Regions from separate parts of the Paeniglutamicibacter sp. ZC-3 genome, predicted to be linked through region 2. Evidence: riboswitches for the same ligand, from Rfam matches in the RefSeq annotation. Region 2 holds a riboswitch; the other holds the start of a gene.
What was found. Region 2 has a riboswitch for S-adenosylmethionine ahead of OIU93_RS09455 (ABC transporter substrate-binding protein). Riboswitches for the same ligand answer to the same signal wherever they lie in the genome.
Positions count from the first base shown of each region.

Region 1: it holds a riboswitch for S-adenosylmethionine, as region 2 does, so the genes downstream of both, OIU93_RS00715 (bifunctional o-acetylhomoserine/o-acetylserine sulfhydrylase) here and OIU93_RS09455 (ABC transporter substrate-binding protein) in region 2, are expected to answer to the same signal.

Region 1 covers NZ_JAOYTG010000001.1:153,483-168,047, forward strand. The annotation lists gene OIU93_RS00705 (SGNH/GDSL hydrolase family protein) at 1-113, shown strand, start outside; gene OIU93_RS00710 (homoserine O-acetyltransferase) at 254-1,426, opposite strand; gene OIU93_RS00715 (bifunctional o-acetylhomoserine/o-acetylserine sulfhydrylase) at 1,429-2,772, opposite strand; SAM riboswitch class IV at 2,847-2,962, opposite strand; gene OIU93_RS00720 (VOC family protein) at 3,128-3,772, shown strand; gene OIU93_RS00725 (CPBP family intramembrane glutamic endopeptidase) at 3,981-4,739, opposite strand; gene OIU93_RS00730 (phosphotransferase family protein) at 4,858-5,703, shown strand; gene arfB (alternative ribosome rescue aminoacyl-tRNA hydrolase ArfB) at 5,815-6,237, opposite strand; gene tpx (thiol peroxidase) at 6,395-6,895, opposite strand; gene hutI (imidazolonepropionase) at 6,941-8,140, opposite strand; gene OIU93_RS00750 (formimidoylglutamate deiminase) at 8,137-9,384, opposite strand; gene OIU93_RS00755 (allantoate amidohydrolase) at 9,381-10,664, opposite strand; gene OIU93_RS00760 (YjiH family protein) at 10,670-12,013, opposite strand; gene hutU (urocanate hydratase) at 12,047-13,726, opposite strand; gene OIU93_RS00770 (IclR family transcriptional regulator) at 13,821-14,507, opposite strand.
Region 2 covers NZ_JAOYTG010000007.1:22,804-37,368, forward strand. The annotation lists gene OIU93_RS09445 (acyl-CoA dehydrogenase family protein) at 1-69, shown strand, start outside; gene OIU93_RS09450 (LLM class flavin-dependent oxidoreductase) at 152-1,555, shown strand; SAM riboswitch class I at 1,932-2,026, shown strand; gene OIU93_RS09455 (ABC transporter substrate-binding protein) at 2,133-3,791, shown strand; gene OIU93_RS09460 (ABC transporter permease) at 3,798-4,757, shown strand; gene OIU93_RS09465 (ABC transporter permease) at 4,778-5,686, shown strand; gene OIU93_RS09470 (ABC transporter ATP-binding protein) at 5,700-7,337, shown strand; gene OIU93_RS09475 (acyl-CoA dehydrogenase family protein) at 7,385-8,620, shown strand; gene OIU93_RS09480 (NtaA/DmoA family FMN-dependent monooxygenase) at 8,621-10,039, shown strand; gene OIU93_RS09485 (CoA-binding protein) at 10,167-10,595, shown strand; gene OIU93_RS09490 (MmcQ/YjbR family DNA-binding protein) at 10,685-11,071, shown strand; gene OIU93_RS09495 (putative quinol monooxygenase) at 11,096-11,419, shown strand; gene OIU93_RS09500 (DUF1990 family protein) at 11,426-12,829, shown strand; gene OIU93_RS09505 (lipase family protein) at 12,863-14,565, opposite strand, start outside.

The DNA.
Region 1 (14,565 bases), on a different contig from region 2:
GCCGCCTCCGCCACCAGTCCTCCGGTGACGGCGTCCTGCCGAAACGACCGCTCGCCACTCCCTTTACCGAGCAGCCGCCCAACTCGTCCCTCGGCAACGGTCCCGCGATCTGAGCCCCTCGGCGACAGGGTCCGCGTGTTGCCACGGCCATACCCTGCGAGATGAAAATTCGCAGGCGCGCCTGAAGTCCCTTACCGACCAGGATCCGCGCACAGCCTGACTTGCATCTCCCAACCGGACCATGCCCCTTGAGCTACCCGGCGTCGGCCTGAATGTCGGGTTCCCGGACGAAAACGCGCTCGCCCAGGGCATCGCCAAGTTGCTCGATGTCGGTGAGGAAGCCATCGTGGCCAATCGGCGAGGTGATGTACTGGACCTTGCAGGGATTCGGCAGCAACGCGGCAAGTCGCTCAGACTGCTCGGGCCAATACAGGCGGTCCGAATCCACGGCAGCCACCAGGACATTTACCTCTGCCAGTCGCGCAAGGGCGGCCTCGATGGACTCGTGGCCCCTGGCAATGTCATGGCTCATGAGGGCCTCGGTCAGCACCAAATAGCTGTTGGCGTCGAAGCGGCCCACCAACTTGCTTGCCTGGTGGTCCAGGTAGCTTTCCACCTGGTATCGACCGCGGTCAAGACCGGGACTTGAGACAGGCAGTTCGTCGCCCTGCGGCATCCGCCCGAACCGAACGTCGAGTTCCGTCGCTGTCCGGTAGGTGATGTGGGCAATCCGCCGGGCAATCCCCAACCCGGCCGACGGAATGAGCTCGTTGGCGTAGTAATCGCCGCCGGCGAACTCCGGGTCCAACTTGATGGCGGCGGTCTGCGCCTGTGCGAAGGCGATCTGCTCGGCCGAGGACTCGGCCGAAGCCGCCACCACCACGCAGTTCCTGACGCGTTCGGGGAATTCGACGGCCCACTCCAGGGCACGGGCACCGCCCATGGATCCACCCAGCACCGTGTGCCACGCAGCGATACCCAGCTCGTCGGCCAGGCGTGCCTCCAGCCGCACCGAATCCTTGATGGTCGTGAAGGGGAACCGTGATCCCCAGGGGACCCCGTCCGGGTCAAGGCTGGCCGGGCCGGTGCTGCCGGAGCAACCGCCGACCATGTTGGCTGCAACCACGAAATATTTATCGGTGTCCACCGTCTTGCCCGGTCCCACAAATCCGTCCCACCAGCCGGGTTCCGTCGAGGCTCCACGGGCGACATGGCTATCGCCTGTCAGTGCATGGGCGATGAGGACGGCGTTGGAGGCATCTGCATTCAACGTGCCCCAGGTCTCGTATCCCAGTACGATTTCCGGCAGCGTCGCACCGGTCTCGAACGTATAGGAACCGGTTTTCAGGTGCTGCAGGATGCCGTCGGGGGCGTAGTCCAACGCCGCTGCCGTTTCTGCGTCATAAAGGACCACGTTTGTCTCCACACTCACCGGGTACCCTGAAATTCAACATCGGCAGAGGTGGCCACTGATTCGAAGCCAACCTTCAGGTCGCCGATGATGTCGGCAATATTCTCAATGCCGACGCTCAAGCGGACAAGTCCCGGGGACACGCCTGCGGCAACCTGCTCCTCCTCGGTGAGTTGCGCGTGGGTCGTCGACGCCGGGTGGATAACCAGCGAACGCACGTCGCCCAGGTTGGCGACATGGGAGTGCAGCGTCAGCGCATCGCCAAAGCCCTGGCCCGCTTCGCTCCCGCCGGAAATCTCGAACGAAACAATGGCGCCAATGCCCTTGGGTCCATACTTGCGCCCGCGCTCGAACCACGCGCTGGATTCGATCCCCGCGTAGTGGACGCGCTGCACCTGTGGTTGTGTCTCCAGCCATTGTGCAACTTCCACGGCATTGGAGACGTGGCGCTCCATGCGCAGCGACAGCGTTTCCAGCCCCTGGGCAATCAGGAATGCATTGAACGGGGAAACTGCCGACCCGAGGTCGCGCAACAGTTGCACGCGTGCCTTGAGGACGTAGGCAAGGTTGGCGCCTAGTGCACCGTTGACGCCGAGGTCCCGGGCGAAGACCAGGCCGTTGTACGACTCGTCGGGGGTGTTGAAGCCGGGGAATTTCTGCGGGTCGGCGGCAAAGTCGAAATTGCCCGAGTCAACAATGACACCGGCGATTGCCGTTCCGTGTCCACCGAGGTACTTGGTGGCGGAATGGACCACGATGTCGGCTCCCCACTCGATCGGGCGGATCAGGAACGGCGTGGCCAAGGTGTTGTCAACGATCAGCGGCACACCTGCCTCATGCGCAATGGCGGAAACGGCTTCGATGTCCAGCACGTCCTGGCGCGGGTTGGAAACCACTTCGCCGAAGAACGCCTTGGTGTTGGGTTGGACGGCTGATCGCCAGCCTTCCAGGTCATCCGGGTCCGAAACAAAGGTGACTTCGATGCCCAGCTTGCGCAGCGAGTGCTTGAACAGGTTTTGGGTTCCGCCGTAGAGGCTCGGGCTGGCCACGATGTGGTCTCCGGCCTCGGCAAGGTTCAGGATCGAATAGGTGGTGGCAGCTTGTCCTGAGGCCAACAGCAGTGCGCCAACTCCACCTTCGAGGCTGGCAATCCGCTGCTCAACGGCGTCCTGCGTGGGATTTCCGATACGCGTGTAGATCGGCTCGAGCTCGGCCAGGGCAAAACGTGCAGCGGCGCTTTCGGCGCTCGGAAACACGAATGACGACGTCTGGTAGATGGGCAGTGCTCGTGCACCGGTTGCGGAGTCGGGCTCCTGTCCCACGTGGATCTGGCGGGTTTCAAAGGACCAGTTGTTAGACATATCTTCCCCTTCAAGGATTCTAGGGGGTATGCCCGAAGCCGACTCCGGCGGTGGCCGTGTCTTGGCTGGGGGCATTCCCGCGCTTGTCCCACGTCGTTTTGACGTGGGGCCTGGTCTTCACCCGGGGCACCCCACCGCGGCGGAGGGTTGCCGTTCAGCAAGCCGGGGCTTTCTGCTGAAACTCATGACCTTGTCAATAAGTCTGGCCCAGGGCTTCACATGTTCGCAACCACATCTCAAATTGTGACAAGTTGGCGGCAATCGCACTAGCCGCAGACGTTTAAAACGACCAACTGAAACGCAAGTTAGGTCAACCTAAGTCGAGAGCCAGATCACAAAGTGCCATGATGGGCACATGATGAGGCTCGACCATGTAACTTACGCTTGTGGACCCGACGGTCTAGCGGCAACTGCCGCTAGGATCGGCGCGGTTCTTGGACTCGAATCAGTAAAGGGCGGTGTGCATCCACGTTTTGGTACGCGCAATGTCATCTTCCCGCTGAAGAACAACCAGTACCTGGAAGTTGTCGAAGTACTCAACCACCCGTCGTCTGACAAGGCACCGTTTGGCCAGGCCGTTCGCGCCCGCTCCGAACTCGGAGGTGGCTGGATGGGGTGGTGCGTCGCTGTTGACGACTTGGCTCCTGCCGAGGCACGCCTGGGCCGCGGCTCGGTGCCGGGAAACCGGAAATTCCCCGATGGACGGGAACTGACCTGGCGCCAGATCGGCATCAACGGCCTGATTGCGGACCCGCAGGTTCCCTACATGCTTCGCTGGGATGAGGGCACCGAGGATCTGCACCCCTCGAAGGCACTGGATCCTGTGGGGAAAATTTCCTCAATCTGCATCGCCGGCTCCAGCGAACGGGTCGCCGACTGGCTCGGACAACCCGAGCAGTTGCCCGTTGGCGACGTTGTTGTCGATTGGCAAGCGCCGAACGGGACGCCGGGAATCCTTTCGGTAACGTTTGAAACTCCCACGGGTCCCATCACGCTGTAACAAAGCAGTCATGGGAAGCACTAGCAACGTGGGGGTGTCCGGAGGTGATCCGGACACCCCCACATTGATTAATTCCTTGTCTGCTCCGCCGACGGTTACGGCGCCACGCCAAGCGAGGCGCGAGGGATGCCGGTGGGCCCGATTTCCTCGAGACTATCGATCCGGCCGGAAACCGGCAGTCATCGGCGAAAAGTGATCAAACCGTGCTTTAGGATCCCAACCCGATTGCTGTACCCACCAGCGCATAACCGACGAATCCCGCAACGTCCAGGAACGCGTGGGCGATAACCAGCGGCATGACCCTGCCTTTCCTGGAATACACGTAGCCGAACACCACACCCATGGCGACGTTCCCGATGAACGGGCCAACGCCTTGGTACAGGTGGTAGCTGCCCCGAAGCACGGCACTGACGCAAATGATGTGCCATTTGCCCCAGCCCAGTCGCCCGAGGCGCTCAAAGAGGTACCCGACGACGATCACTTCTTCCAGGATGCCGTGGCGGATCGCGGAGAAGACCAGAATCGGGACAGTCCACCAATAATCGTCCAATGCTGCCGGCACGATGATCGTGGTCAAGCCGAGCGCACGGCCCACCGCATAGACGCCAAGGGTTCCGATGCCCATGACCAGGAACAACCCGATTCCCCACCCCAGGTCGCGTACCGGCCGCACCAGGTCAAAGCCAAGCCTGCCAAACGGATTTCCTCCGGGAATCCGCCAGAGCAGGTAGAACACCAGCATCACCGGCACCAGGGCAAAAAAGATGTCCAGCAGCTGGTAAGTCAGGTCGAAGTACTGGCGTTGGTTCAATGAGTTGTTCAGCGACGTCGTCTGTGAGCCCAGGGGCGCCCGAGTCATCTTGTCGATGAGGTTCACGATGGCGTAGATACCCGATCGGCCGAGGGACAAACCCAGAACAATAAGCAGCTCGATCTTCAGTCCACGGCGCGTAACGGCGTCAGTCATCGATCTCCCCAACACTTCGCCGAACCGGGTGTTTCCCGACGCTTCCAAACCCATGCGTTCGATCCTACGTGTTGATCCTGTGTACCCACACACCTGTTGACCTGCAAGGATGGTTGGTGTGACCCGAGAAGCGCTGCCCCACGAATACGAACTGGCCAACGCCCTTTTCCCGGGCCCGGATTGGAAGGCAGCACGAGTCGATGAGGGCGGACAATTCCACCTCGTGCTGGTGGCCCGCGACCAGGCGGTCATGCGTATGAGTCGCACCGCCGGGGCCGCCGCGGACATGCAACGACGGATGGACCTGGTTCAGGCGCTGTCGGGCACGTTCAGTTTCCAGTTGCCCACCGCCTTAAGCCAGGTGTGGCACGAAAAGGATTTCTCCGCCGTCATCCAGCGCTACGTCCCGGGTGCCGCGTACCCGCCACACACGGGTGATGTCGTGCGCCTGCGCTCGGTTCTCGAGGAACTCGCTGCCGTCGATGTGCGCCCGTTGGCCAACCTGCTGGCACCGCCGTTTTCCTATCGGGGGCCATGGACCGCGCAGAAGATCGACGCTACCTTGAAGGCCTTGCCCCCGGACCTCGTCGATGCCGCGCGGCGGGTGCTGGACACCATCCCTGCCTTTGAAACGGTTCCGGCGTCCCTGGTGCACGGGGACCTCGCCGGGCACAACATGCGCTGGCACGACGGCGAACTTCTCGGCGTCCTGGACTGGGACTTGGCCGCCGCCTGGGACCCTACATTGAACGCCGCATATCTGGCCTCATGGCACGGCGCGGACGTCCTTGATGCCATTGCCCCGAACCAGGAAGAGGCATGGCGGGCCCGCCTGTGGCTCGGAGCCATGGCTCTGGAGAGCGTCTTCGATGCGTCGCTGAATCCGAACCGGGACATCGGTGCGTTGATTGACAAGATCGGGCCGCGCCTCGTCGCAGCGGCAGCGGCAGCCGGCCACGGTTAGACGGCGTTCGGCCTCAGGTCACTGACATAGTCAGGGGCCATTCGCGGGAATGCGGCCCGATCAGGGATGCCGTCCATGTGGGCGTGCGGCCACGGGAAACGGGTCAGGGGTCTACTCGGCGGTGGGCCGTCGCCGCTGCCGTTTCGTTTCCGAGCGCTGGCCCTTCGCCGCCAGACGCCGCTGCTTCGAACCGCGGGTGGGCTTGGTCGCTCGTCGGCGGGCCGGTTCGGGGGCCAGGCCGGAGGCCACCAGTTCTGCGAGTTTGCGCAGGGCGGTATCACGATTGCGAAGCTGGGAGCGCTGCTCCGAGGCCGACACGGTGATCACCCCGTCAATGAGGCGACGCTCCAGGCGGGTGGCCAGCAACATCCGCTGGGTTTCGGTGAGCACCAACGAATCGGTGACGTTCCAGAAGAGTTCGACGCGGCTGTCGGAGGTGTTGACGTGTTGGCCGCCGGGCCCCGAGGAACGTGAGAACCGCCAGCCCAATTCCGCTGCGGGAATCGTGAGCGCGGGCGACACCAACAGATCCATGACTTAAGTGTTGCACGGTGTGACAACGGCCGATGCAACCAGCTCGGTGCCGCCCTCCGGTTCCTGCCACCGTGTCGCGCGTCCGGACACGAAAAAGGAGGCCGGGCTCCGAACCCAGGAATTCCTGGGTTCGCGCCCGGCCTCCCCGGCCTACGCGTTAGTTGGACAGTGCCGCGACGGCTGCGTCGTAGTTCGGCTCGGTGGTGATCTCGGGAACGACCTCGGTGTGCAGGACAGCGCCCTTCTCGTCCAGGACGACGATCGCGCGGGCCAGCAGGCCCTGCATCGGGCCGTCGCCCAGGGTGAGGCCGAATTCGGCGCCGAAATCGGAGCGGAAGGTCGAGGTCGGAACAACGTTTTCGATGCCCTCGGCACCGCAGAAGCGGCCCAGCGCGAACGGCAGGTCGGCCGAGGCGCAAACCACGGCGGTGTTCTCGAGTCCTGCGGCCAGTTCGTTGAACTTGCGGACCGAGGAAGCGCAGACGCCGGTGTCGATGGACGGGAAGATGTTCAGCACGACGCGCTTGCCGCGCAGCTCGGAGCTGGTCACGTTGCCGAGGTCGGCACCGGTGAGCGTGAAGTCAGGAGCGGTTTCGCCAACGGCGGGCAGTTCGCCAACGGTCTGGACAGGGGTACCTTTGAGTGCAGTAATAGCCATGCTCCTTGTTTATCACGAAGGTGCCTCCCATCACGAAGCGTTTCGCTAGAGGCGTCCCGCCGCCAACGTGCCCGCACGGAACACCGGACCGGTGAGGTTCATGCCCGGGCGGTAGGCCAGGTGCGCCACCGAGGGCGCGTTGAGCAACTGGATGTCCGCCCGCTTGCCCACCTCGAGGGAGCCCACCAGATCCTGTACACCCAGGGCCAGTGCTCCCCCGTAGGTTGCCGCGACAATGGCCTCTTCGATACCCAGGTGCATCTGCAATACCGCGGTGGCCACGCAAAACGCCATCGACGAGGTGTAGGAGGTCCCGGGGTTGCAGTTCGACGCCAGGGCGATCTGCACCCCGGCATCGAGCAGTTCGCGGCCCGGTGCCAGGGGCTGGCGGGTCGAGAGGTCGCAGGCCGGCAGGCAGGTCGCCACGGTTCCGGCCGTGCCGCTCCGGGAGCCGGCATCCCAATTTTTCCAGGATCCGGCGAGCGCCGTCACATCCGCTTCATCTAGGTAGTTCACGTGGTCCACGCTGGCGGCTCCGAACTCCACCGCCAGCTGCACCCCGGGGCCGGGGCCCAGCTGGTTGCCGTGGACGCGCAGCCCCAGGCCTGCATCCCGGGACGCTGTGAGGACCTGGCGTGACTGGGCCTCGTTGAAGGCCCCGCGCTCGCAAAAGACATCGGCGAACTGCACGTAGGGCCGCACCCGCTCCAGCATCTCGCCGCAGACCAGGTCCGTGTAGTCCTGCGCGTCCATGTCGGCGGGCACCAGGTGGGCGCCCAGGAACGTCACCTGGTCCACCACGGTGGAGGCGATCCGGGCGTGCCGGGCTTCCTCCTCGACGCCGAGTCCGTAGCCGGTCTTGGTCTCCAGGTAGGTGGTGCCCCCGGCCAGCGCCTCTGCCGCCCGGCCCAGCAGCAGCCGGGTGAGGTCATAGTCGCTGGCGGCCCGGGTGGCGGCGGTGGTCACGGCGATGCCGCCGGCCGCGTAGTCCTGCCCGGCCATGCGGGCGACGAACTCCTGGCTGCGGTCCCCCGCGAAGACCAGGTGCGTGTGCGAGTCGACCCAGCCCGGCAACGCGGCTCGGTGGCCGGCGTCGATGGTTTCGTCGGCCTCGGGTGCTTCGGCGGCTTCCCCGATCCAGGCGATCCTTTCGTCTTCAATGAGGATTGCAGCGTCCTTGATGACGGTCTGGGTGGCGTCCGCGGTGAAGATCTCGGACAGGTTGGTGATCAGCGTGGTGCTCATGAAAACTCCGGGTAGGTCTCGAAGAAGGCGGCGTAGAGTTCGGCGGGGTCGCCGAGTCGGGTGTGGATGCCGTTGCCGGCGACCAGTTCCCCGTTGATGTGTACCTCGGCGACGTCGGCGGCCGTGGCGGTGAGCGGAAGCTGGCCGGTGCGCGATCCGGCGGTGCGGACCGAGTCGGTGGCCACGACCAGGTGGTCGTCGTTCTCCGGAAGGCCCAGCGAACGCAATCCTCCTTCCCGTGCGGCGGCGGCAATCTCCGCGGGAGAGAACCTCCCGCGCTCTCCACTGCGCAGCCGCTCCCCGTGTTCGAGGGCGCGCTGTTCCAGGTAGGGATCGAGCACCGCGTGCTGGTCGCTGCCCAGGGCGATGTGGGCGCCCGCATCGGCGAGCTCGCGGGCAGGGCCGATGCCGTCCCCCAGATCCGCCTCGGTGGTGGGGCACATGACGATGTTTGCCATTCCCCAACCGAGCGCCTCGATGTCCGCCTCGCCCAAGTGGGTTGCGTGCACTGCGGAGAGCCGTGGCTTGATCAGCCCTGTTTTTTCAAGCAACCCGGTGGGGCTGAGCCCGTAGGCGGCCTGGCAGGCTTGGTTCTCCGCGGGCTGTTCGGACAGGTGGATGTGCAGTGGTTCTTCGCGGTCCAGATGGTGGCGAATGTATTCGAGGTCATCCGGTGCCACTGCCCGCACCGAGTGGATCGCCGCACCCAGGGTGAGCAGCCCGGTGCCCGCATCAAGGTCCTTCAATGCGGTGCCCAGGCGCCCGTGGCGTTCGAGCCACCCGGCGGCGGTCCCGTCGCTGAAGCGCTGCTGGGTCTCATCGAGTTCCAGTACGGATCCGTCGGGCCCCAGGCCCCCTTGCAGGTAGCAGGTGTCGAGCAGCACCAGGCGGATGCCCGCGGCCAGGGCTGCCCTCCCCAGTGCGAGTTCCATGGCGTGCGGCTCGGAGTCCGGGCCGGCCGCACCGTAGGGTGTCCCGTCGTTGCGGTGGTGCAGGTAGTGGAATTCCCCCACGGCGCTGTACCCGGCGCATGCCATCTCCGCGAAGACGGCGGTGGCAAGCTGCTGGTAGGCGGCCGGGGTCAGCGAGTGCGCGGAGGCGTACATGTGCTCGCGCCAGGTCCAGAAGGTACCCGCTCCCCCGTGTTCGCCCTCGTGCGTGCGGCCTCGCAGGATCCGGTGGAAGGCGTGGGAGTGCGCGTTCACCGGTGCCGGCACGCGCACGGTGTTCGATGGCAGGCTCACAGCAGGTCCTCCAGCACGTCGGCGAGCGCCGCGACGCCGGCAGCCGCGTCGTCGTGCTCCACGTATTCCTCCGGCGAGTGGCTGATGCCCGAGGGGTTGCGCACGTAGATCATTCCGGAGGGAACCTCGGCGGCGAGAACGCCGGCATCGTGTCCGGCCCCGGTGGGCAGCAGGGGCGCGTTGGGGATGAGCCGGTGCACGGATTTTTCCAGCGCACGGGTCAGCGCCGGGTCGAAGTTCACTGTCCCGGAGAGGGATTCCTCGGTGAGCGCCACCGAGCAGCCCTCGAAGGCGGCGATCTTCTGGGCCTGGCCGTGGATCTTTTCCACCAGCATCGCGGTGACCGCGTCATCGGGGTGGCGCACATCGAGCCAGAGGTCCACCCGCGAGGCAATCACGTTGGTGCCCCCGGGGACAGGTTCGAGCCGGCCCACGGTGGCCCGGGCATCGGCCTGGGCGCGCGCGAACTCGCGGACCTTCACCACCAGCTGCGCGGCGGCGACCATGGGGTCGGCGCGGTCCACCATCAGCGTGGTGCCGGCGTGGTTTCCCTGACCGGAGAAGCTCAACCGCCAGCGCCCGTGCCCCAGGATGGAGCTGCCGATGGCCACCGCCGGTCCGCGTCCGGCGGCGTCGGTGTGTTCCTCGGTGTTCAGCCCGCGCCCCTGCTCCACGTGCAGCTCGATGAAGTCACCGATGCTAGCCAGCGCCGCCTCGTCCCTGCCCATGCGTGCAGGGTCAAGGCCGTTGGAGGAGGCAACGTCGGCGAAGGTGTTCCCGTCGGCGTCGCGCAGGTTCAACGCCTTGGAGGGGTCGATGGCCCCGGTGAGCAGCCTCGAGCCCAGGCAGGCCACGCCGAAGCGCGAGCCCTCCTCTTCCGGGAAGACGGTCAGGGCCAGGGCCCGGTTCCGCTGCAGCGAGCCTTCGGACTCGCGCGCCGCCAGCACGTCGAAGGCGGCCAAGGCGCTGGCCACCCCGAGCGGGCCGTCAAACGCCCCGCCCCCGGGCACCGAGTCCAGGTGGGAGCCGGTGACCAGGGCGCCGCGGCGAGAGGCCTCGTCCTTGGGCGAGCCGGGCGTATCCCACCAGGCCCAGATGATGCCGTTGGCGTCGGTGGAAACCTCCAGGGACCGAGCTTTGGCCTCGGCCATGAACCATTCGCGCAGCGTGGTTTCCGCCGATGAATACACGGGGCGCGAGTAGCCCCCGCGGGTGTTGTCGCGACCGATGTCGTTGATGGCCGCCAGCAGCGAGTTGACGGTGTGGGTTTGCACGTTCATGATTCCTATCTGCCGACCATGAGGAAGGCAACGGGGCTGGCGATGAGCAGGGTCAGGGCGACGCGCTGGGCCCAGATGACGACCAGGTGCCAGACCTTCAGCGGGATCCGGGTGGCGAGGATGCACGGCACCACGGCCGAGAAGAAGATGATGGCAGAGACACACACTACCCCGATGACCAGGCGCAGGTGCTCGGATTCGTGGCCCGCCACCACGGTGGCCGGCAGGAACATCTCGGCGATGCCCACGGCGGAGGCCTTGGCTGCCAGCACCGGATCGGGCAGGCCCACGGCCCAGGTGATCGGCACGAAGATGTAGCCCAGCCAGTCGAAGATCGGGGTGAAGCGGGCCAGCAGCAACCCGATCAGCCCCACCGAGAGGATCGAGGGCAGGATCGCCATGGCCATGAGCAGCCCGTCGCGGAAGTTCACCCAGATGTTGCGCCCCAGCGAGGGAGCGTCAGCGAGCGTGCCCATGGCCTCGTTCCACGCGGTGGCCAGGCGGCGGGTGGTGACCTTCTCCTCCGGGGAGGCGACGGCCTGCGGGTAGTAGTCGTCCTTGATGCGGCTGAGCGGGGGAAGCCGCACGCAGATGGCGGTGACCAGGAAGGTGACGCCGAAGGAGAGGAAGAAGTAGGGCAGCCACAGGTGCATGATGTCCAGCGTCTTGGCCACGATCACCATGAAGGTGACCGAGACGGTGGAGAACCCGGTGGCGATGATGGCCGACTCCCGGGCGGTGTAGCGCCCGGACTGGTACATCCGGTCGGTGATCAGCAGGCCCAGCGAGTAGCTGCCCACGAAGGAGGCGACGGCGTCGACGGCCGAGCGGCCCGGGGTGCGCCAGATCGGGCGCATGACCCGCTGGACCAGCACGCCGACGAATTCCATCAGCCCGTAGCCCACCAGCAGCGCCAGGAAGATGGCCCCCACCGGAACGATCATGCCCACGGGGATCACGAGCTTGTCGAAGAGGAAGGGTCCCAGGTCCGGTTCAAAAAGCAGCGCCGGGCCGGCCTTGAACACCAGCATGGTGCCGACCACCAGGCCGATGATGTTCAGGAACGCGAACACCTTCTTGATGCCCGACTCGCGCCACCGCCCGGAGGCGAAGGGGTAGATCGTCCCGGCAAGGATGAGCGCCAGGGCCACGAAGCGCACCGCGTCGCCGAGGCCCGCGATGATCCAGCCGACCAGATGGTCCAGCGGGATCGTCTCCTTGCCGCCGATGGTGATCGGGATGAAGAACATGAACACGCCGATGAGGCTGTACACGAAGAATCGCCACTTGCCCCGCGGCTGCGCGGAGGTGCGTTGGACATCGAGCTCGGTGTTGTTCGTTCCAGACATGGGAGTTGTCCTTTTCGAGTGGGAGTGGGGGGCTTATTGGGCCATCGGGATGCGTACGCCGCGCTCCTGCGCGACCTCGATGGCGCGTTCGTAGCCGGCATCCACGTGGCGGATCACGCCCATGCCGGGGTCGTTGGTCAGCAGCGCCTCCAGCTTGGCCGCGGCCAGCTCGGAGCCGTCGGCGAGCGAGACCTGTCCGGCGTGGATGGAGCGGCCGATGCCGACCCCGCCGCCGTGGTGGATCGAGACCCAGGTGGCACCGGAGGACGTGGCGGTCAGGGCGTTGAGCAGCGGCCAGTCGGCGATGGCGTCCGAGCCGTCCAACATGCTCTCGGTTTCGCGGTACGGGGATGCCACGGAACCGGAGTCGAGGTGGTCGCGGCCGATCACGATCGGCGCGGAGACCTTGCCCTCGGCGACCAGCCTGTTGAACAGCACCCCGGCCTTCGCGCGGTCGCCGTAGCCCAGCCAGCAGATGCGCGCCGGCAGGCCCTCGAATTCGACATGTTCCTGGGCCGCATTGAGCCAGCGGTGCAGGTGCTCGTTTTCCGGGAAGAGCTCCTTGAGCGCCTCGTCGGTCACGCGGATGTCCTCCGGATCCCCGGAGAGCGCCACCCAGCGGAACGGGCCAAGGCCCTCGCAGAAGAGCGGACGGATATAGGCCGGGACGAAGCCCGGGAACTCGAACGCCCGGTCGTAGCCGCCTTGGCGAGCCTCGTCGCGGATGGAGTTGCCGTAGTCGAAGACCTCGGCTCCGAGGTCCTGGAAGCCGACCATCGCCTCCACGTGGCGGGCCATGGAGGCCTGGGCCTTCTTGGTGAAGCCCTCCGGATCGGCCGTGGCCTCGGCGTCCCACTGTTCAAGCGTGTATTCCACCGGCAGGTAGGACAGCGGGTCGTGCGCGCTGGTCTGGTCGGTGACGATGTCGAAGGAGACCTCGCCGGCCTGCTGGCGGCGCAGCAGCTCCGGGAAGACCTGCGCGGCGTTGCCGACGTAGCCCACCGAGAGGCCCCGGCCCTCGCTCTTCGCGGCGGTGACCTTGGCGATGGCCGCGTCCAGGTCCAGCTCGACGTCGTCAAGGTAGCGCTTGCCCAGACGGCGGCGCAGGCGCTCCTCGGACACGTCGACGATCAGCACTGCTCCGCCGTTCAGCGTGACGGCCAGCGGCTGGGCCCCGCCCATGCCGCCGCAGCCTCCGGTCAGGGTCAGCGTGTTGGCCAGCGTGCCGCCGAAGCGCTTGGCACCGATGGCCGCAAAGGTCTCATAGGTTCCCTGCAGGATGCCCTGGGTGCCGATGTAGATCCAGGACCCGGCGGTCATCTGCCCGTACATCATCAGGCCCTCGGCCTCCAGCTTGCGGAATTCGGGCCAGGTGGCCCAGTCCCCGACCAGGTTGGAGTTGGCGATCAGCACCCGCGGCGCCCACTTGTTGGTGCGGAAGACCCCGACCGGCTTGCCGGACTGGATCAGCAGTGTTTCGTCCTCTTCCAGGTCCGTCAGCGTCTTGATGATCGCGTCGTAGGCTTCCCAGGAACGGGCGGCGCGTCCGGTGCCGCCGTAGACGACCAGGTCCTCGGGGCGCTCGGCGACCTCCGGGTCCAGGTTGTTCATCAGCATGCGCAGCGGGGCCTCGGTGGCCCAGGACTTGGCGGTCAGCATGGTGCCGCGCGGGGCGCGAATCACGCGCGAGGGATCGTGTTGGGTGAAGCTCATGGAATGGTTCTCCTTGTCGGTGGTGCCAAATCTGGTGGTGCCCTGTGGGTTGTCGCGGGGTCGCTCGAAGGGCAGGGTGGGGTTGGTGCTCCGGCTAACTGCCGACTGCGGTGCCCAGCAGCGCATGGGCCTCGGCGGCAACCAGCTGCCCGATGCGTTGAATCTCCTCCGGGTTCATCCGGTAGCTGGGTGCCACCACGGATATCGCGGCAACGGGTCCGCCGTCCACGGCCGCTCCCGGTGCCCCGAGCTGCCGCAGCGGAGCGGCGATGGCCGTGACGTCTGCCTCGACACCCTTGTCGGAAACCACGTACCCGGCATCCGGGGTGTTTCCGGCGAACACGACTCCCAGGCTTGAGCCGGCCAGCGGGACGCTGCGGCCCACCCAGGAAGCATGGCGCACCGAGTGGGTGCCCTCGGCGATGGCCAGGTACACGGCGTGGTCGCTTCCCGTGCCCTGGTGTCCGCGCACCGAAAGGTAGGCGGATTCGCCGGTCGCGTCGACCAGTCGCTGCAGCGCCGGCGCTGCCAGGTGGATCAGCGATTCGTGGCTCAGCGCCTGGGCGCCAAGCTGCACGAGGCGCAGGCCGGGCCGGTATTCGCCGTCCGCGTCCTTGCGCACGAAACCGCTGTTCTCCAGGGTGCGCAGCAGGCGCAGGGCCGTGGAGGCCGAGAGTTCGGTGCCGCGGGAGACCTCGGCCAGCGATACGGCCCCGGCATCGCAAACCGCCCCCAGAAGTTGCAGGGCTCGTTCCACTGTTCGGGTTGCCGGTTCTGCCACGGTTTTCCTCCATGTTGGTGATTCGGTGTGTGGAACCGCTCTCAGGAGGGTGCCGTTG
Region 2 (14,565 bases):
GGAACGGCACCCCAGCAGCTCAACGCCATCGGCGACGTGGGTGCAATACCGGCAACCGGCCTCCCCTAAAACCGCCAACCGCCACCGAACCAATGACTTGATCCGCGCACCATCGGATCCGCAAACTCCCACCACCTCGCGAAGGACAAACATGAGCCAGACACCCGCCCCCCGCCACATCCGTTTCAACGCCTTCGACATGAACTGCGTGGGGCACCAGTCCCCGGGTCTGTGGAAGCACCCCAAGGACCAGTCCGCCCGCTATAAGGACCTGTCCTACTGGACCGACCTGGCCAAGACCCTGGAAAAGGGCAAGTTCGACGGCATCTTCATCGCCGACGTGCTGGGCACCTACGACGTCTTCGGCGGCTCCAACGAGGTACCGCTGCGCGCCGGCACCCAGGTCCCGGTCAACGACCCCTTCATGCTGGTTTCGGCCATGGCCTCGGTGACCGAGAACCTCGGCTTCGGCGTCACCGCCGGGACGTCCTACGAGCACCCCTACCCCTTCGCCCGCCGCCTGGCGACCCTCGACCACCTGACCAAGGGCCGCGTCGGGTGGAATGTCGTGACCGGCTACCTGCCCTCCGCCGCACGGAACATGGGCCAGGAGGACCAGCTCGAGCACGACGAGCGCTACAACCAGGCCGACGAGTACATGGAGGTCATCTACAAGTTGCTCGAGGGCTCCTGGGAAGAGGACGCGGTGGTGCGCGACGTTGAGCGCGGCATCTTCACCGATCCGACCAAGGTCCATGAGATCAACCACGAGGGCAAGTACTTCAAGGTCCCGGGCATTGCCATCACCGAACCCAGCCCGCAGCGCACCCCCGTGGTGTTCCAGGCCGGCGCCTCGCCGCGCGGACTGAAGTTCGCCTCGGAGAACGCCGAGGCGGTCTTCGTGACCTCCCCGACCAAGGAAATGCTCAAGGCCACCGTCACCAAGATCCGCGACGCCGCCGAGGCCGCGGGCCGCGGCCGTTACGACGTGCGCATCTACGCCATGCAGACGATCATCACGGATGTGGACTCGGCGGCAGCGCAGGCCAAGTTCGAGGACTACAAGTCCTACGCCGACATCGACGGGGCCCTCGCCCTGATCTCCGGCTGGATGGGCGTGGACATGTCCACCTACGGCCCGGACGACGTCATTGGCGCCAACGTGAAGTCCAACGCGATCCAGTCGACCGTCACGACCTTCCAAAAGGCCAGCGGAGACGACGGGAACCCGTGGACCATCCGCCAGCTGGCCGAATGGGTGGGCGTTGGCGGGTTCGGACCGATCACCGTCGGCTCGCCGACCGAGGTTGCCGACAAGCTCATCGAGTGGGTCGAAGACACCGACGTGGACGGGTTCAACCTGGCCTATGCCATCACCCCGGGAACCTTTGAGGACATCGTGGAGTTCATCGTTCCGGAGCTGCAGGCCCGCGGTGCCTACCCGACCGAATACGTCGAGGGCACGCTGCGCAACAAGCTCTTCGGCAAGGGAGACCGCGTCCAGGACTCCCACCGCGCGGCCAACTACCGGTTCGCCAACGCCGAGGTCAAGTAGCATGGCCTAGTTTCCTCAGGGATTTCGGGCGGTGGCGCACCTTTTGGGTGCGTCGCCGCCCGAGGCATTTAAGGGGCAGTGCAGGTTCAGCCGGACGGCAACCTGAAGCCCGGGCAGGGAATCGGTCGACAATTGGCCCAGTCGTTGGGTTTCGGAGCACGAACTTGGGGGCATTATCAATATGACGAACGCGTGAAGCAAGGCCAGGATCCTTGGGGTGTCACATTCAGTCTTATGACGTTCCGTGAAGTGAAAGCGGCACCGGGGACGCCCTCTGCGTCGATTTGTTTCATGGCAAGCCCCATTCTGTTGGTTCCATCGAAGATTCTGCGACACACTGGAATTGTTCGAGGATGGAAAACACCACCACGGACGCACACCATCCAGAGCGGCTGAGAGACCTGGCTCGTTGACGCCGCAGCAACCACTCCCGTCACGGGGATCCGGTGCTACCGCCAGGACCGATGGAGATAGCCAAAATCTGCGCGGTCCGCCGAATACCGTCATGCCTGAGGCAGATGTTCGACTGATTAGCCATGTTGCGGCGTTCCTCGGGTGAACCGAGAAGGAATGAATCATGGGCAACACCACACCACCAGCGAAGCGTCGCCTTCCCACCGGCATTGGCGTCAAGATCCTGGCCGCGCTTTCCGTGGCCACCCTGGCCCTGAGCGCATGCGGATCGGGAGACCAGACAGCGGGAAACGCCGCCGGGCCACCAAACAACGGGCCCGTCCAGGGCGGAACCTTCGTGTACGCCGAAGTGGCGCCGATCAACAACTGGCAGACCCAAGCCGCACGCTTCTACGAGAAGTCCAATGTGCTCAATAGCGTGCTCGACCGCCTGACATACTTCGACACGGAATCGGGAAAGCTTGTGGGCTGGATTGCCTCCGAGTTCACCGCCAACAAGAACCAGACCGAGTTCACCTTCACCATTCGTGATGGCGTCAGCTTCTCGGATGGCACGCCACTCGATGCCAAGGCCGTCAAGGAAAACCTTGACGCCCTCGGCAAGGGCGTCAAGAGCGCACAGGTGGCACCGAACGTCGACTTCGCCGCATACAAGTCCGCCGAAGTCGTGGGAAAGAACCAGGTCAAGGTCACGCTTAAGACCCCCGACGCGAACTTCCTGCGTGCCACGTCATCCGTAACGGCCGGTCTGGTTTCACCGTCCACGCTGAAACTGGACAATGCCGGGCAGTCGGCCATCGCCAGGATCGTCGGTTCGGGCCCCTTCGTCTTCGAATCCGAGAAGACCGACGAAGAGGTTACCTTCGCCAAGCGCGCTGATTACAAATGGGCGCCCGAGACAGCGGCAAACCAGGGCGCAGCCTACCTGGACAAGCTCGTGGTGAAGTACCTGCCCGAGGTGGCGCACCGGGCCGGCGCCGTGCAAACCGGACAGGTCGACCTGGTCCGCGGCCTTCAGCCCGTGGACGAGCAGACACTCCAAGGCAGCGGCGACCAGGTGCTGCCGGCCAAGGGCGTGGACCTGACCACCAATATGGCGGCGGTCCGCATCGGTAGCGGCAAGCTCGCGGACACCAAGGTGCGCCAGGCGCTTCAGGTCGGCATCGACCGCCAGTCCATCAAGGACACGGTGCTCTCGGACAGCTACGTCATTGCCGATTCGGTGCTGAACCATGCTGCCCCCGGGTTCATCGACCTCTCCGCGGATTTGGCCTACAACCCGGAAAAGTCGAAGGCCCTGCTCGATGAAGCGGGCTGGGTTGTCGGAGCCGATGGAGTGCGTGAAAAGGGCGGCAAGAAGTTGGAGATCACTGTGACCAGTTCCAACAACTCCGTGGTCATCAAGCCGGCCTTCGAGCTCATCGAGCAGCAATGGCGGGAAATCGGCGTCAAGCTGGTCAACCGTGCCGCAGACAACACGTTCCTGACCACGGCAATGATTGATCCCAACATCGAGTTCTTTGGGACGCGCCAGTTTGCCTACGGCGGTTTGGGCCCGGTCTTTGGCCCGGAGAACAACACCCAGACGTTGAACGCCGACAGCGAGCTCAACGCGCTGTTCGCCAAGGAACGTGCCGCCACCAGCGAGGCGGAGCACAAGGAACTGGTCGCCGAGGAACAGCGCCAGCTGGTCAGCGAAAAGGCCTTGTCCCTGGTCCTGTGGGACGAGGTCCAGGTCTACGGCGGCATCGCCGACGCCCACGTCGAATTCACCTCCGGCACCGCCCCGATTTTCCAGGGCGCCTGGAAGACCGGGGAGTAGCCAACCATGGCCGCATACATCGCGCGACGCATCGGACAGGCCTTACTGGTCATTTGGCTTGCCTACACCCTGGTCTTCCTGGCCGTGCAGCTGCTCCCGAATGACCCGGTGACGATTTTCCTGTCGGCGGATGCTGCGGCCAACCCGGAAACCATAGCGGCCATGAAGGCGCAATACGGATACGACCAACCGCTGTTGGTGCAGTATTTCAGCCAACTGGCCGGTTTGTTCCGGGGTGATTTCGGATATTCGCTGGCCTCGGGCCAGCCTGTTGCAGAACGAATCGGCGCCGTGGCAGGTTCCACCTTGGTGCTGGCTTCCAGTGCCTTCGTGACTGCAGTGGTGTTTGCGGTTCTGTTGGTCGCTTCGACCACGTTGGCTCGGCGGACGTGGTTGAAGCGGCTGATCACCAACCTGCCGCCGCTCTTCGCGGCCGTCCCGGTGTTTTGGCTGGGACTGGTGCTCCTGCAGGTCCTGTCCATCCAACTCGGAATCATGTCACTCTTCCCGGACGGCTCGTTTGCCTCGATCGCCGTCCCGGTCCTGGTCCTGGCCATCCACGTTTCCGCGCCGATCGCCCAGGTGCTACTCAAGAGCGTGGACAACGTCTACGCCCAGCCGTTTGTGGACGTGTTGCGTGCCAAGGGTGCCTCGCCGTCGTGGATCTTCTTTCGCCACACCCTGAAGAACGCCGCCGCACCCGCCATGACCATCAGCGGGATCACGGTGGGAACGTTGCTGGCCGGATCGGTCATCACCGAGACGGTGTTCGCCCGGTCCGGTTTGGGCCAGGTGGTGCTGCAGGCAGTCACCGCGCAGGATGTGGCCCTGGTCCAAGGACTGGTGCTGATCACCGCCACGGCGTTTGTACTCGTGAACCTCGTGGTTGACCTGCTTTACCCGCTATTGGATCCGCGGATCCTCAAGAGTGGAACGCACGGGGCACCGCGCGCACTCGTGGCCTAGGAACGAACGGAGAGGAACCCATGAGCATCAAGCTAGAGGAACCGTTGACTCAGGTTGCCGTGCAGGAGCCCGCCCTCGCCGGGGCGCTTGCGGCGGGGCAGGCAGTGCCCTCGCCCCGGACAAGGAAGGGGGCGCTCGGTTCGCCGGTGTTCTGGCTGACCTGCGCCCCGCTGATCATGGTGCTGGGGTGGGCGTTGTTTCCCGCGCTGTTCAGCGGACTCGACCCCATCAGCGGCGTCCCGGCTGAGAAATTCCAGGCGCCCGGGGCCGACCACTGGTTTGGCACCGATCACTTGGGCCGCGACGTGTTTGCCCGGGTGGTTCACGGCACCAGCCAAACGCTGTTGACCGCGGGCTTGGCCGTGACGATCGGCCTCGTGGCAGGAACCGGGTTGGGGCTGCTCGCGGCAACCGCCGGTCGGGCAGCCGATGCCGTCACCATGCGCCTGATCGATGTCTTGCTCGCCGTCCCGGGATTCCTGGTTTCGTTGATCATCGTCACGGCATTCGCCCCAGGCCCGATTTCCCTGGGAATCGGCGTGGGCATTGCCTCGATCGCGTCGTTTGCGCGCGTGGTGCGATCCGAGGTTTTGCGCGTCCGCAGCCTGGACTATGTGGAAGCCGCCTTCATGAACGGCGGCACGTATTGGTCGGTCGTTTTCAAGCACATCCTGCCCAACTCCTGCGGCCCTGTCCTGGCGCTCCTGGCGGTGGACCTCGGCGTGGCGATCCTGGCCATCTCGGGCCTGGGCTTCCTGGGCTTCGGATCCCCGCCGCCGACCCCCGAGTGGGGTTTGCTCATCGCCGAGGGACGCCAGTACCTCGCCTCGGCCTGGTGGCTCACGACCCTTCCCGGTGCGGTTATCGTCGCCGTTGTCATCCTGCTCGCGGGCCTCGGCCGCCAGCTCCACAAGATCTTCCGTTTCTAGCCAGGAGAACAGCATGAGCACCATCGACTCGGCATCCGCATTGCTGGATATCCGTGGGCTGAGCATCACCTACGGCCAAGGCGACGAAGCAGTCGTCGCCGCAGAGCACATCGACCTCGCACTCAAGCCCGGGGAAATCGTTGCCCTGGTCGGCGAGTCGGGGTCGGGCAAGTCCACCCTCTCCAAGGCCATCATCGGCCTGCTTCCCGAATCCGCAAGGATCCTGGACGGCAGCATCGACCTGGCCGGCGGGAACCTCCTCGACATGCCGGCCAAGGAGCTGGAATCAATCCGCGGCCGACGCATCGGCATGGTCCCGCAGGATCCCGGGGCTTCTCTGGACCCGGTGAAGACTGTGGGCTCCCAGATCTCGGAGGTCTTCCGCCTGCACCCGCAGGGTCGCAAGCGCTCCAAGGCGCAGCTGCGCGCCGAAGTCATCCGGCTGCTGGAACTGGTCGGGATCGACACCCCGGAACAGCGCATCGGCCAGTACCCGCACGAGCTTTCGGGCGGGTTGAAGCAGCGGGTGCTCATTGCCATCGCCTTCGCGTTGGAGCCCGAGCTGCTGATTGCCGACGAGCCCACCTCCGCCCTGGACGTCACGGTCCAGCAGACGGTCCTGGAGGTCTTCACCAAGCTGGCGCGCGAGCTTGGAACCGCTGTCATCTTCGTGACCCACGACCTCGCCGTGGCCACGGACATCGCCGACCGCATCGTGGTCATGCAGCACGGCAGGATCCGCGAGGACCGTCCGGTGCCTGAGATCCTGCGGGCGCCCGAAGACCCCTACACCCGGATGCTGCTGACCGAGGCCACCGCCTCGGGCGACGCATTACGAACCACCGGCGATGCACCCGGCATCGAGGTCCCGGCCATTGAGGTGGCGGGGCTGGGCAAGATCTTCGGCAGCGGGAAAACCGAACGCGCGGCCGTGGACGAGGTCTCGTTCGCGGTGCGCCCCGGCACGACCTTCTCCCTGGTGGGTGAGTCCGGGTCCGGAAAATCCACGACCGCGCGGATGATCATGAGGTTGTTGCAGCCCACGGCCGGAACCGTGAAGATCCACGGGCAGGACGTCACCCAGGTGCGCGGGGCCGCCAAGCGCGAACTCTGGCGCAGCCTGCAGCTGGTGTACCAAAACCCGGATTCGGCCCTTGACCCGCGTTACTCGGTGTCCCGGATCATCAGCGAGCCGCTTGAAAACTATAGGGTCGGCAGCAAGACCGAGCGCAAGATCCGGGTGGCCGAGCTGCTGGACGCGGTCAACCTGCCCAGCCGCATGGCCTCATTGGGTGCCAAGGAACTCTCCGGCGGACAGCGCCAACGCGTGGCCATTGCCCGGGCGCTGGCCCTGGGCGCCAAGACGCTGGTGTTGGACGAGGCCCTTTCCGCGCTCGACGTCCTGACCCAGGCACAGATCCTGGCGCTCCTGGAGGACCTTCAAGTCAACCAGGGCCTGTCCTACCTCTTTATTTCCCACGACCTGCACGTGGTCGAACGCATTTCCCACGATGTGGGAGTCATGCGCCAAGGCCGGCTGGTAGAGGTCGGGGCTGCAGCACAGGTCCTGAAGAATCCCGCCAGCGACTACACCAGGCTCCTGCTGGATTCGAACCCCGGGGCGCTGCTGCGCGAGATGGCAACGAATTAGGCCGTGGACAACAATTTCTTGAAACTCATGGATACAAAGGAAGACAAATGAGCGCAACGTACGTGAAGGAACGAACAGAAGAAGCCCGCTACGCGGAGCTGAGCGCGCGCTTTGTCCCGGTTTTTGAGCGCATCGCTGAAGGCACCGTGGACCGCGAAAAAAACCATGTGCTTCCCTTCGAGCCCGTGAAATGGCTCAAGGAAGCGGGCTTCACCACGCTGCGGGTGCCGGCAGCCCACGGAGGGGAACCCGTCAGCCATGAACATCTTTTCCGGCTGATCGTGGAACTTTCCGCGGCCGACTCCAACGTCGGGCACCTGTTGCGCTCGCACTTCTCCTTCGTTGAAACCATTGCCCTGCAGCCCGAGGAATTCCGGCTCCGTTGGTTCCCGCGGGTGCTTGCCGGCGAGATCTTCGGCAATGCGGCCACCGAAAAGGGCGGCAATGCCCTGGGCACGACCAACACCAAGCTCCGCGAGGAAAACGGCCAGTGGTTGCTCAACGGGGAAAAGTACTACACGACCGGGTCGATCTTCGCCGACTGGGTCGTGGTGATGGCCAGCACCGAGGGCGTCGAGGGCCGCCAGTACGCCATCGTGCGCGCCGACGATCCCCGGGTCCGGATCATTGACGATTGGGATGGCTTCGGCCAGCCCCTCACGGGAACCGGCACCGCGATCTTTGACGATGTCGTGGTCGAATTCGACGACATCATCCAGCGCAAGGTTTCCTCCACGCTCGAGCCCGCCTTCTTCCAGCTCGCACTGCTCAGCGTGCTGGCAGGCATCGGCCGCGCCGCGCTCACGGACGCCGCCGTCCTGGTGCGCGAGCGCACCAGGACCTTCAACACGGGTTCCGGGGACCTGTTCCGCAACGACCCGCTGATCCAGGAAAAGGTCGGACGCATCGCAGCGGCCGTCTACGCGGCGGACTCGATCGTTTTCGCCGCCGCCCGCGACCTTGACGCCGCGGTCGACGCCTCGCTGGGCCTGGATCCGACGGCTGCCTTCATCCGCGCGGAAATCGCCGTGCAGCAGGCGCACGTGAGCGTCCCGAAGCTGGTGCTGGATGCAACCAGCGAACTGTTCGACGTCACCGGCGCTTCCTCCGTGTCGCGCGGCAAGTCCCTGGACCGGCACTGGCGCAACGCCCGCACCGTCGCGACCCACAACCCGGTGGCCTTCAAGGCCCGTTCGGTGGGCGACTACTACATCAACGGCACCATTCCCACCGGATTGCACTCGATCGGTGAAGCCACGGACACGAAATCGGAGAGCAAGTAAATGGGTACTTTTGCCGCACGTCCGCGCCTGCTGCTGAGCGCATTCCTGATGAACACCTCCAGCCACATCCTCGGTGGCCAATGGCGCCACCCCGAGGCCCAGCAGCACCGCTTCAACGAACTCTCGCTGTGGGTCGACCTGGCAAAGCAACTTGAGGACGCCAAGTTCGACAACCTGTTCTTTGCAGACGTCGTGGGTCTTTACGGCAACCACGAGGGAGGCTGGGCTTCCCACGTGCGCAAGGGAATGCAGGTGCCCTCGCACGACCCGCTCGTGCTGCTCTCGGCGCTCGCGGCCACCACCAGCGACATCGGGTTGGCAATGACCAGCTCGGTCGTCCAGTCCGAGCCCTACCAACTGGCCCGCCAACTCTCCACGCTTGACCACCTCTCCAACGGCCGGGTTGCGTGGAACATCGTGACCAGCGTGCTGGAGAACTCGCACCGCAACTTCGGTGCCGCCGGCCTGGCCGCCCACGACGACCGCTACGACTGGGCCGAGGAATACGTCGAGGCAACGTATAAGTTGTGGGAGGGCTCCTGGGAGGACGATGCTGTGCTGGCCGACAAGGAATCAGGCATTTTTGCCGACCCGGCCAAGGTCAATAAGATCCACCACCGCGGAGCCCGCTACTCCATCGAGGGCCCGCACCTGGCCATCCCGAGCCAGCAGCGCACACCGTTCCTGTTCCAGGCGGGCAGCTCCGCGCGCGGCCGCCGGTTCGCCGCCGAACATGCCGAGGCAACGTTCCTCTTTGCGCCGCACCCCGAGTACGTCGCCAAGCAGGTGGGCAAGATCCGCGAGCTTGAAGCAGCCGCCGGACGTGCCAAGGGAGACGTCAAGGTTTTCGCCGGATTGTCATTCGTCGTGGGGAGCACCGAGGCAGAAGCCAAGGCCAAGGAAGCGGAATACGACGAGTATCTGGACCTGGATGCGATCATCGCCCACATCGGCGGCGGCATCGGGATCGACCTGGGTGGGCTGGACCTGGACACGCCGCTTGGAGACGTTCAGACGGAAGGTGCCCGGGGCGTCCTCGAGGCGGCCATCGCATCGGTACCGGGAGGAAAGCCAACCATTGGCGATCTGGCCCGTTACCGTGCCAAGGCCCAGCAGATCGTGGGAACCCCCGAGCAGATCGTTGACGAGATCGAACGCTGGCAGGACGCCGGCATGGACGGACTCAACATCATGAACCAGATCCTGCCGGGTTCATACACGGACTTCATCGACGGAATCCTGCCCGAGTTGCGCGCCCGCGGGCTGGCCCAGACCGGATACGCCCCGGGAACCTTGCGCGAAAAGGTCTTTGGGCGTGGTGCCCGGCTCGAAGCCACCCACCCGGCAGCCAAATTCCGTGGTGCCTTCAGCGAATACTCCGCCGCCAACACCGAAGAGTCGTTGACAGGGGCGCTCTAGATGGGCGGCACGTCAGCTTCAGCGTAGCCAGGGAGTCGGAAGGGACAATGGATCTTCCGGCTCCCTGGCCGTTTAGGAGCCAAAGGAGCTGGTGCGGGCCCCGTACTGGCGCGGTAGCGTTAGGAGCATGAGCAATGAACAAGGCCAGCGGCACGTCAATGACCCGGCAGTGATTCGTAGACTTCTGCAAACCCCGGCGCGGTGGGCCGTGGTCGGACTGACCAACAACCCGAGTCGTGTGGCTCCTGGAGTCTCGCGATTTCTGCAGGATCAGCTGGACATGGAAATCATTCCGGTGTCCCTGAGCGGCGAAAGCGTTCTGGGCAACGTTGGGTACAAGCGACTGGGCGAAATCCCGGGGCACATCAACGTTGTGAACTGTTTCGTGAACTCGCAAAAGGTCGGCGACATTGTTGACCAAGCCATCGCCGTGGGTGCCGATGCCGTGTGGTTGCAACTAGGCGTCATCGACGAAGCCGCCGCCAGGCGCGCCAAGGAAGCCGGCTTGGAAGTCGTTATGGACACCTGTCCGAAGATTGAGTACCCCTACCTGTAGTTCCACACGATCCAACCCACGCCTGCCACGGCGGGGAACCACCGGGGGAGGCGGGCAATTTCCTGCCCACCGGGCTTAGGATTGGCAACGTGGAATACGAATCATGGCGCGGGATGCTGCTGTCGATGCCCGGCGCTTTCGAGGACTTCCCCTTCGGTGAGGACGCGGCGGTGTTCAAGGTTGCCGGGAAGCAGGGCGGCCGCGCCAAGATGTTCGGGCTGCTGATGCACCGCGGCGGGCAGCTGAACTTGAACCTCAAGTGCGATCCCGCGCTCGCCGAGCAGCTGCGGGCCGCCAACGAGCAGATCACCCCCGGCTACCACATGAACAAAAAGCACTGGAACACCGTGGTGCCGGGGCTGGATGAGGAAACCATGCTGGCGATGATCGAGGATTCCTACGATCTGGTTGTCGCCTCGCTGCCCGCCGCCGAACGCGCGGCGCTGGGCTGGAAGGGCCTCGTAGAGCGCGGATGATCCGGAATCGGTAGGCTGGATGGCATGTACTTCATCGTCGTAAAATTCCAGACCAAGCCCGACTACACCGCCCAATTCATGGACCTGGTGACCCCGTTCACCGAAGCCACCCGCAAGGAGCCCGGGAACCTCTGGTTCGACTGGTCCCGCAGCGTCGAAGACCCCAGCGAGTTCGTGCTTGTTGAAGCGTTCCTGGACGACGATGCCGCTGGCAAGCACGTGAACTCCGAGCACTTCAAGGCGGGTCTGGAAGCCATGCGCCCGGCCCTGGTGGCCACCCCGAAGATCATCTCACGCAAGGTAGAGGGCGATTCCTGGGGCGAAATGGGCGAATTGCAGATCGGCTAGACCGAGATGTTCGAGCCACTTCGGCGCAAGCTGCAGCAGACCTTTTCCGCCCAGGAACACTACGATCCGGTGTGGGAACGCGAGCTGGACCGCGGGGATGATGCGGGGTACTTCCCGCACGACTCCGCGGTTTGGGTGGTGCACGGCGGGATGAGCCCGATCGCCGCTGGCATCCGGGCACTGCTGACCCAGGCCCTCCACCCGGGGGCGCTCGCCGGGGTGGCCGAGCACTCGAACTACCAATCGGATCCGCTGGCCAGGCTTGCAGGCACGATCCGCTGGATCTTCACCCTCACTCACGGCGACACCGCAGCTGCCGACGCGGCCTGCGCTTGGGTGGCCCGCCGCCACGAAGCCGTCACCGGGAGCTACCTCGCCGGCACCGGGGAAGAACGCGAGTATGCGGCCAACGACCCGGGGCTCGCAACCTGGGTGCACCTGGCCTTCGCCGACGCGTTCCTGCGCAGCCACGAGATCTTTTCCGGACCCGTCCCGCAGGGTGCCGACGCCTATGTTCGCGAATGGGCCAAGGCGGGCGAACTCATGGGAGTGCCCAACCCTCCGCGCAGCGATGCCGAACTCCGCGAAGCCATCGCCGGCTACGAGGCCCGCGGCGAACTGGCCGGCGGTCCCCGGGTCGCCGAGGTCGTCTCGTTCCTGAAAAACCCGCCGTTGGACCCCGCCGTGTTGCCCGGCTACAAGATGCTCTTTGCCGCGGTTGTCGCCACCCTGCCTGAAAACCACCGGCGGATGCTGGGGCTTCGGCGACCTGCCCTGGCCGGGATTCCCCTGCCCGCCCGCCTCGGCGGAAAGGCGGCGCTCGCAATGGCGGGCCTCGCGCTGGATAAGCAGCGGCCGACGGAACTGGCCGCACGCCGCAGGCTTTTCCGCCTCGGAGTGCTCAACGACCTGGACTACCCCGAGGCTGGAATCACCGACGCCGTCCCGGCACCCGCCGGCTTCCGGACGCTTCACGTGCGCGAGCGCGTGGGGCAGGGCGAAGCGGCCTTCGAGGCGTTGGCCTCGGGGATCATGTCCTGGAAGCTGCACGAGGGTGCGGGACTGCGCGTGCGCGCCGACACTCCGATGGTCCAATTGGCCAGTCGCGTCCGGCTCGGAATCGGCCTGGGAGCCGCACGCATCGAGGCTCCCTGCCGCGTTGTTCGGCTGATCGAGTCCGCCACTCGGCGCGGTTTCGCCTATGGCACGCTGGCCGGGCACCCGGAGACCGGCGAGGAATCCTTCGCCGCCGTGCTGGAGCCCGACGGCGCGGTGTACCTGGAGCTCAAGGCCGTCTCGCGGCCTTCGCCGGGGATCTACCGCTTGGGCTCCCCGGTGACCGCGGCCGCCCAGTCAATGGTCACGGACCGCTACGTGGCGGCAGCCCAGAGGCTTGCCGGCGGAAACTGAGCAAGCCGGCCCGGGTTTCGGGCGGTCGGCCCGCTACGGGCAGGTGTCCACCGGTTCCCGGCCCTGAAGCCTGTCATTGGCCCACGCGACCAGGTCACGGATCAACGGGGAGTCGTCCTGCACCAGCGGCATGTGGTCAAGTCCCTGATACTCGCGATACTCCATCTCCTGCCCCGCCGCGCAGCGCGCGGCAACCCAGTTGCGCTGCATCCCCGGTTTCACCAGCTGGTCGGCCAGCCCCTGGCCCACGAAGAGCGGGTAGCCGATGTCCATCGCCACCGAGTTTTCCCTCAGCTTCGCGCCCAGCGGTCCGTGCAGCGCCGAGGCGGGAAGCACCGCGTCGAAGAGCTGCGTGCCGCCAACGATTGCCGAGAGCGCGTCGCGGCCGCCAAAGCAGAGTTCGCCGATGCGTTCGACCGCTCCGGCGTAGCCGGGTGTCAGCAAGGAACCGACGCCGAGCGCGGGGAAAAGCTCCTCCCAGGAGGCAGCAATGTAGGAGGACACGACCTTGCCCGCCGCGTCGTCCTTCACCCCCAGCGCCAAATCCTCCAGGTTGCTGGCCGGGGCCAGTGCCGCGACACCCAGCACCCCGATCTCCGGGGCATAGTCCCGCGCGATGGCTGCGCTGAACAGGGCACCGTGCCCGCCCTGGGAATGTCCCCAGATCACGGCGTCCCCGCGCAGCGCGATCCCCTCGAGCCGGCGGGCGGCCCGGTGCGCATCGAGCACGTTGCGCCCCTCGGCCTCGCCCACCAGGTACGGGTGCGGGCCGGCGGTGCCCAGCCCCACGTAGTCGGTCATCACCCCGGCCCAGCCCTGGGACACCAGCTCGCGCAGTGCCGCGGCGGGACCGTCCTCGAATGGCTGCGGCGAGAGGGAAGGGGCGCAGCGCGGGACTATGCCCTTGGTCCCGTGCGCCATCGAAACCACCGGCAGCGGCGCCTCGCCGCGGTCCCGCGGCACCACCACCGAGCCGGAGGCGACGGCCGGCGACCCGTCCGGGTTCGTCGTCGTATACAGGATGCGCCACGCCTCGGCGTTGGCAGGGACCCCGGAACCCAGCACCTCGGCGCGCAGCAGCCTGCCGGGTTCGGAGGGGACGTCGGTGGGCGGGGTGTAGAACGCATCGGGCACCAGCCTCGGGTCCCCGGCATGGATGAACGCGGTCAGGGCCACCATCGCCACGGCCATCAGCAACGCCACCGCGGAACCCGCCACCCTGCCGAACTCCCGCCACCGGCCCCCGGCGCGACCCCCGGGTCCCCGCCGCCGGGCCAGGAATCCCACCAGCATGTGCAGGCCGGCGAAGACCAGCCAGCCGCCGAATACCACGCCAAAGGCCCACAGCGTCAGCCGGGGCCAGAACATCACCAGCAGGCCAGCCAGCACCGCGGCCAGGCCGCCGAGCAGCGCGGTGGCACGGTGGACCGGGGTTTTGCGGAACAGCGCGGCGAGGGACGTGGCGCCGGTGACCAGCAGGAGCACGGCCACGCAGGCCGCGAGCACGGGCAGCGTGGTGCCGCGCCAAAGCAACGCAGCGATGCCCGCAACGACCAGGAGCGCACCGCTGCCCCCCTCAAGCCAGGGCCAGGTTCCCTCTCCGTCCCCGTCCCGGCCCAGGGCCCCGGCGATCCGGGCAACGCCCAGCACCACCAGCCCGGCGGAGACCAGGACCACGAACACCTCGATGGATGCGGCCGAATGCAGCGCAAGGACGGACCCGAGGACCGCCAGGG